Regions from separate parts of the Pseudoalteromonas sp. CH_XMU1449-3 genome, predicted to be linked through region 2. Evidence: predicted binding sites of a transcription regulator. Region 2 holds the regulator's gene; the other holds the start of a gene.

Region 1 (3,892 bases), on a different contig from region 2:
GAACTTGCTGATGCCATTGCAGTATCACGTAAAACCATTAGCACAGTTGAAACAGGCCGCTTTATACCCTCAGTGATTATCGCGTTAAAAATTGCTGCTCACTTTGAACTCAGTGTTGAGCAATTATTTACACTCGATGACAATGATTAATTAACCACGTTAGTCGCAATCTTACTTATAAATTATCAGTAAGATTGCATCATTTTATTACTTCGGTATGATGCACGACCCTGTTGTTTTTGCACCCTGTGTACTAAAATTAAACAACCCAATTTGGTCAAAACTGGAGTATCGATTAAGCATGAAGAAACTGCTTATTTCACCGTCAAAAATGGCGCTTGGCGAGCAAGAAAGTCAAATTTATCAAAATATCCTCAAGCAAGCCTCTGATATCAGCTTAAACCTTATGGCAGTTAAAGTAGAAAACCACCCTGAAGACTTTTTAGGTTGGTGCTATGAGCTATTAAGTGCAAGCCGTGATCGCATTAACTACGATCTGTTAGAAGATAAGCAATTACCCACTCTTAAAAAACTTCATGACTTATTAATTTCTGCAATCAGTTTTTTGCAGTTAAAAACACTAAGGGTTGCGCCATGGCCTGTTATTGCAGGCTTCATCGAGCAGCATAAAGAGCTTGTAGCCCTTGATGAGCAACTACGCTTAGCTAATTACATTGCTGCAATTAAATCGCAATCCCTAAAAGAGATGATCCCAGAAGACCGTTTAGCGTTTTCAGGTAAACACAGTGCCTCGCTTGATCCAAGTAGCTATAACTTCGACGTTGAATGGTTTGCTTCTACTAAGAACGCAAAAGGTTTCCACCAAATGTTGAGTGATTTACCAGGTGCATTCGATGAGGCGCTTGTACACATTCCACTTGATGGTGAAGTAACGCAAGAACATTATCAGCATTTTATGGTTGCTTACTTCATGGCATTTAATGGCAGCGATGAAAAGCCAACGCTTGCTCCTGCTACTCGCTTGCTTGCGATGCGCCGACCTGACGTGTTTACACCAATCGTAAATAGTAAACTTGATGCCCTTTGTGCGGCATTAGGCATTACTAAGCTTAATAACCGTGATTTTGAGCGCTACTGGCAAGATGTTGTTGAAGCCATTCATAGCATGCCTTGGTTCAAAATGGCCAGTGCAGCAAATGAGCTTGAACAATCTCTGGTTGAAATCAAAGCCCTATTGCCTTGCTTCTTTTATTATGCAGATAAAAGTACCGCAGATAACTCTAACTATATTAAGTTGTTAAACAAACCTAAGAGTACCACAAGCTCAGCAGGTAAAAAGACCGTACGCCGTGGCAAAGAATCAGCAGAGATACTGGTGGACCGAGCATTAGCAAGTGATGATATCCCTGAACATATCAAAGCTAAGCGCGATTCAATCATCAGTGAAGTTGAAAAAGGCCGCAGTGTTGAAGAAACCATTACTCTAATGCGTGCAATTTTCGGCTAAGTTACTCTCAAATAAGCAAAACCCGGTTGCTTCGCAATTGTGCAACCGGGTTATTTTTTGCACCACACATGTGCGCATGAACAATTCAAATAACCATCCTTTTCACAATTAAATAAGTTTAAAAGCCTGTTTTTAAAGACTTTAAGCATAAAATATCCCGCTCAAAATTAACTTGGCACAACCAGTGCAATATCGTATCCAGACAACACATAGAAAATGTCCTCAAATAATAACCAGACTGCAATCTGAAAATGGGACAAAATCAACATAACAACAGGATACAGAAACATGCTAAAACTAAAAAAAACGGTCGCAGCAAGCGCCCTTGCGCTATTAACCTTGAGCTCAACATATAGCTACGCAGAAGTCACAGCAAACGCTGCGGCAACTTCAAACTACTTATGGCGTGGTCAAGAGCAAGGCGGTGGTGATGCTGCAATCCAAGGTGGTATCGACTACGCAAGTGAATCTGGCTTTTATGCGGGTACTTGGGTATCGAATGCTAGCTGGGCTGACGACATGACTTACGAGCTAGACCTTTATGCTGGTTTTGGCGGTGAAATCAATGAAACCTTTAGCTACGATGTTGGCTACATTTATTATGCATACCCAGATGCAGCGTCTTATACAGATGCAGACTTCTCAGAAATCTACGGTAGCATTAGCATGGGTAGCTTCACCTTTGGTGCAGCAGTCCTAGCAACATCAGCAGCAAGCGGTGACGGTACAGATTTTGGTGACTCTCTATATTTAAATGCTGACTATAGCTTCCCAGTTGGCAGTACCGGTGCAGAAATGGCCCTTCACTTAGGTCATTACTCAGGGGATTTCATTGGTGATGATGACATCATCGACTACGGTGTTTCAGTGTCGAAAGACGGCTTTACTTTCGGTCTTTCAGACAACGACATTGATGGTTCAGATGTAAAAGTGTACGTCGCTTACGCGGTTGACTTCACTTTATAAAGAATGTGTTACTTGCTGCAACACGAAGGGCCGTTAAGGCCCTTTTCTCGTTTTGGGCTATGTATTAAGGCACACTATGACCGGTTGAGCCTTGCCAAATACGATACCATTGTTCACGGTTCATAGTAAGCTGCTTAGCTTCAACAGCTGATTTAACACGCTCAATATTACCCGTACCAAGTACCACAGACGGTGCACTTGGGTGCATTAACAGCCAAGCATAAACAACTTGATCAATGGCTGTGGCGCCAATTTCAGCACCAACCTGCTCCAACACTGTACGTAAACGCACCGCTTTTTCATCATCACTTGAGAATATACGACCCCCAGCTAATGGTGACCAAAGCATAGGTTTGATATCGAGCAATTGGCATTGGTCTAAGCTGCCATCATCAAGGGCTTTCATCTCGTAAGGTGAAAACTCAATTTGATTAGTTACAAGCTCAAAGTCTAAACGCGACTGCAACAAGCTAAGTTGCGATGGGGTGAAATTAGATACACCAAAATCAATCACGTCACCATTTGCTTTTAGGGTATTAAATGCTTGTGCCATTTCATCGGCGTTCATCAAGTAATCAGGGCGATGGATAAGTAATACATCTAAACGATCGGTGTTAAAGTTTTTAAGTGACTGCTGTGCTGAGGCAATTATATGCGCGGCACTTGAATCATAATGATTTGCTTTGCCTTGTAACCCTAGGCTTGCAAACGCAGGCTTAATACCGCATTTAGTGATTATTTTGATTTCATCACGAATACTTGGTTTTAGTTTAAGCGCTTTACCAAATTCGGCTTCACAACCGTACTCACCGTAGATGTCAGCGTGATCGGTATGTGACACACCCATTTCAATTGCATTTTCTAAAAAACTTAAGCATTGCTGTGGCGTTACCTGCCAATCTAACAAGCGCCAGAATCCTAATACCAACTCATCAATACAACGACCTTTGCTATTCACCATAACGACCTACTATTCCTAATAAATTCGACTCAAATTAATCCTTAAACCATATCACAGATTTACTAATCACAGCTGTTAACATACAGTTACAAAACAAATTGCTAATTTGTTACTAAACAGGATATTTTAGTACCTAAAAACAAATGTTATAAAACAAGGAATAAAAAATGAAATCATCAAATGTCATGACCGCATTGGTTGATATTTTTATCAGCCCGAGCAAAGCCTTTAATGGCTTAAAAGAAGCAAAAGGTTGGTCTTTTGTTGCCTTTATTTTACTTGCCGGCATCCTCGCTGCCAGCATGTTTGCTTTTTACAATAAAGCTGACCCGCAGTTTTTAATCGATCAACAAGTGGCAGCGGCCAGTGTTGATGCCACCATTGCAGAACAAAAAATGATTCGCCAAAGCATGGAGCAAACCATAGATATGCAAGTATGGTTTGCTATATTTGGTGGCATCATTGGTTTGGCTGTTATTAATGCTCTAATGGCAGGC
Region 2 (3,892 bases):
TGGTGAAGCTGAAGTTACTCAAGCTGGTCAAAAAGTGACAGCTAAAAGCATTACCTATGATATGGCACAGCAGCTGATCAGTGCTGAAAAAGACGAAAACTCAACAGATCGTGTACACACTATTTTAGTGCCTGTTGAAAATAAAAAAGATAATAAAGGCCAACCATGAGCACATTAAAAGCAGAGCTTTTAGCTAAAAGCTACAAAGGCCGCCAAGTGGTTAAAAATGTCGGTCTTGAAGTTGAAGCTGGCAGTATTGTTGGCTTGCTTGGTCCAAATGGCGCAGGTAAAACAACGACCTTCTATATGATTGTAGGCTTAGTACCTAGCGACAAAGGTAAAATCAGTATTGATGATAACGATATCACCCTTTTACCAATGCATAGCCGTGCGCGTTTAGGTATTGGCTATCTGCCACAAGAATCGTCAATTTTTCGAAAGTTAACGGTTTACCAAAACTTGATGGCCATTTTAGAAACTCGTAAAGATCTAAATAAAACCACCCGCGAAGAAACACTCAATAGCTTACTTGATGAGTTTAGTATTCAACACATTCGTGACAGCCAAGGTATGGCGCTGTCAGGTGGTGAGCGACGCCGTGTAGAAATTGCTCGCGCATTAGCCGCTAATCCTAAATTTATCCTTTTAGATGAGCCTTTTGCTGGTGTTGATCCAATTTCAGTGTTAGATATAAAGAAAATTATTGAGCACCTAAAAAATCGTGGTATCGGTGTACTAATTACTGACCATAATGTTCGAGAAACCCTTGATGTTTGTGAAAAAGCCTACATTGTTTCTCATGGGGAGCTAATTGCATCAGGCACACCTGAGCACGTATTAGCAGACCAAACTGTACGCGATGTATATCTAGGCGAGCAATTCAGGCTGTAACCATTACGCCAGCGACTAGAGCATCTGCTAGACTTATAACAATGACAATAAATCGATAACTGTGTTTATACAGGTATCGATAACTTAAAAAGGATTGTTAGGGATACATGAGGCAATCATTACAGCTGCGCATGGGCCAGCAACTTACAATGACTCCACAACTGCAACAAGCTATTCGTTTGTTGCAGCTCAGTACATTGGATCTCCAGCAAGAAATTCAAGAAGCGCTTGATAGTAATCCCCTACTTGAAGTGGAAGAAGCGGATTACAACGAAGAAAGCACCGGCAAGAATGAGCAAAAAGCGGAGTCTGACGATGTGCAAGTCAGCGCGTCTGCCGAAGAAGCACCTAGCGAGTACGAGCAAGAAAGTAGTGATGCTCTCAATAAAGACACCGTCAGCGATGACTTAGCAATGGATGTTACCTGGGATGAGTACATGAGTGCCGCCCCTTCAACATCGTCAGGGCCAATGCCTGAAGATGAATCTATCTATCAGGGAGCATCAACCGAAACCCTTCACGAATACCTGATGTGGCAATTGCAACTCACGCCATTTAGCCCTACTGATGAAGCGATTGCTGTGGCAATTGTAGAAGCTATCGATGACTCAGGTATTTTAACGGTAAGCTGTGAAGATATCGTCGAAAGCTTTAATCAAAATAACGATGAAGAAGAAATCGAACTTGATGAAGTCGAAGCGGTCTTAAAAAGAATTCAGTTATTTGATCCTGTTGGTATTGGCGCGCGCAGTTTACAAGAATGTCTGTGCATTCAGTTACGCCAATTCGATGCTGATACGCCATATTTAGCTGAAACTAAAATGGTTTTATCTGAGCATATCGAATTATTAGCGAGTCGCGACTATCGAACTTTGATGAAAAAGACTAAGCTTAAAGAAAATGAGCTTAAAGAAGTGATGACGCTTATTCACAGCTTAAATCCTAAGCCTGCGGATAGCATAGTACGCGAAGAATCTGAGTACGTTATACCTGATGTATCAGTAAAAAAAGTAAAAGGCCGCTGGGTAGTCGAGTTAAACCCAGATTGTATGCCAAAGATTAGAGTGAACAGCCAATATGCAGCTATGTCTCGCTCTGTTAAATCAAGTAGCGACAGCCAATTTATTCGCTCTCACTTACAAGAAGCAAAGTGGTTTATTAAGAGCTTAGAAAGCCGTAACGATACGCTATTAAAAGTGACCAACTGTATCGTTCAACAACAACAAGCTTTCTTTGAGCATGGCCCTGAGGCAATGAAGCCGATGGTGCTAAATGATGTTGCTGAAATGGTCGAAATGCATGAATCGACGATTTCACGGGTAACAACGCAAAAATATATGCATACCCCACGGGGTATTTTTGAGTTGAAATATTTCTTCTCAAGCCATGTCAGCACCGAAAATGGTGGTGAGTGTTCTTCTACAGCAATACGCGCTTTAATCAAGAAGTTAGTCGCTGCAGAAAACTCAGCTAAACCATTGAGTGATAGCAAAATTGCAGATATATTGGCTGAGCAAGGAATTAAAGTAGCTAGACGTACAATTGCAAAATATCGTGAGTCTCTAGCAATACCTCCGTCTAATCAGCGTAAAAGTCTGATTTAGACGTTTTACATAGAAGGAAAAATGCTTATGCAACTAAATTTAACTGGTCGTCATGTAGAAATCACAGATTCATTAAGAGACTATGTAAACACCAAGTTTGCAAAACTAGAAAGGCATTTTGACCATATTAATAATGTTCATGTCATTCTAGATGTAGAAAAATTAAGCCAAAAAGCAGAAGCAACTTTACATGTAAACGGAGGCGAATTGTTCGCTTCTACAGAACATCAAGATATGTACGCAGCCATTGACTCACTGATCGATAAACTTGATCGCCAAGTCATTAAACACAAAGAGAAATTAGCTCGACATTAAATTATGAAACTAAGTTCACTTACTAACCAGGACTGCAGCAAAGCTGCGGTCCTTTTTAATAGCAAAAAAAGAATTCTTGAATATATCAGCGAACTGGCCCACCAGCAGCTTCCTCATTTATCGCAACAAGATATCCTAGATGCTTTACTCAACCGAGAAAAACTAGGCAGCACCGGCATTGGCCGAGGTATTGCTATTCCACATGGCCGAATGAGCGGCGCAGATGAGCCTCATGCATTTGTGATAGTGAGTGAATCCCCTATTAATTTTGATGCAATTGATAATCGTCCAGTTGATATTTTTGTGGCACTCATCGTACCAGATGGTGACTGTCAGCTTCACCTAAAGACCTTATCAACAATTGCTGATAGACTTAAAGATAAAGAATTTTGTAAACAGCTGCGTAGTGCTACTACCGATCAGCAACTGTTTCAGGTCATATCAGCAGAGGCATAAATGGAATTAATAATTATCAGCGGTCGCTCAGGCTCAGGTAAATCGGTCGCTTTACGTGTACTTGAAGACTTAGGCTATTATTGCGTTGATAATATTCCGGTTAATTTACTGCCATCGCTCGTACGAAGTGTGTCTGATAACTACGATAAAATAGCGGTCAGCATCGACGTGCGTAACTTACCGAAAGAGCAGCAAGAATTTAATGATATTCTTGAGTACCTGCCAGGTTTCGCAAACCCAACACTATTCTATTTAGACAGTGATGACCAAACTCTGATCAAGCGCTTTTCAGAAACACGCCGCTTGCATCCACTATCTATTGATTCTTTGCCGCTTGATCTGGCTATTAAACAAGAAAAAATCCTGCTTGATGTGTTGATCACTCGCGCTGACTTTATGATTGATACCACTGATCTGAGTGTTCATCAGTTAGCAGAATCAATTCGCGAAAAGATTTTAGGTAAAAAAGATAAAAAGCTGATTATTACTTTTATGTCGTTTGGCTTTAAGCATGGTATTCCAAAAGAAGCTGACTACGTTTTTGATGCACGCTTTTTACCTAACCCACACTGGGAACCTGATTTAAAGCCACTAACAGGCCTTGATCAACCAGTAAAAGATTACCT

The links. Region 2 encodes sigma-54, which starts transcription at its own class of promoters, with help from an activator protein. Its sites were predicted from a motif close to GTTGGCACGNNNNTNGNNT; they were not measured.
Region 1: WA256_RS10015 (TorF family putative porin) is a predicted target of sigma-54. The motif match lies at 1,640-1,658, and genes of this name have one in related genera.

Annotation. Positions count from the first base shown of each region.
Region 1 covers NZ_JAYMDY010000006.1:230,166-234,057, reverse strand. The annotation lists gene WA256_RS10025 (helix-turn-helix transcriptional regulator) at 1-150, shown strand, start outside; gene WA256_RS10020 (hypothetical protein) at 302-1,468, shown strand; gene WA256_RS10015 (TorF family putative porin) at 1,757-2,434, shown strand; gene WA256_RS10010 (aldo/keto reductase) at 2,499-3,395, opposite strand; gene WA256_RS10005 (YIP1 family protein) at 3,563-3,892, shown strand, end outside.
Region 2 covers NZ_JAYMDY010000025.1:14,263-18,154, forward strand. The annotation lists gene lptA (lipopolysaccharide transport periplasmic protein LptA) at 1-169, shown strand, start outside; gene lptB (LPS export ABC transporter ATP-binding protein) at 166-891, shown strand; gene WA256_RS19330 (RNA polymerase factor sigma-54) at 999-2,495, shown strand; gene hpf (ribosome hibernation promoting factor) at 2,523-2,810, shown strand; gene ptsN (PTS IIA-like nitrogen regulatory protein PtsN) at 2,814-3,266, shown strand; gene rapZ (RNase adapter RapZ) at 3,267-3,892, shown strand, end outside.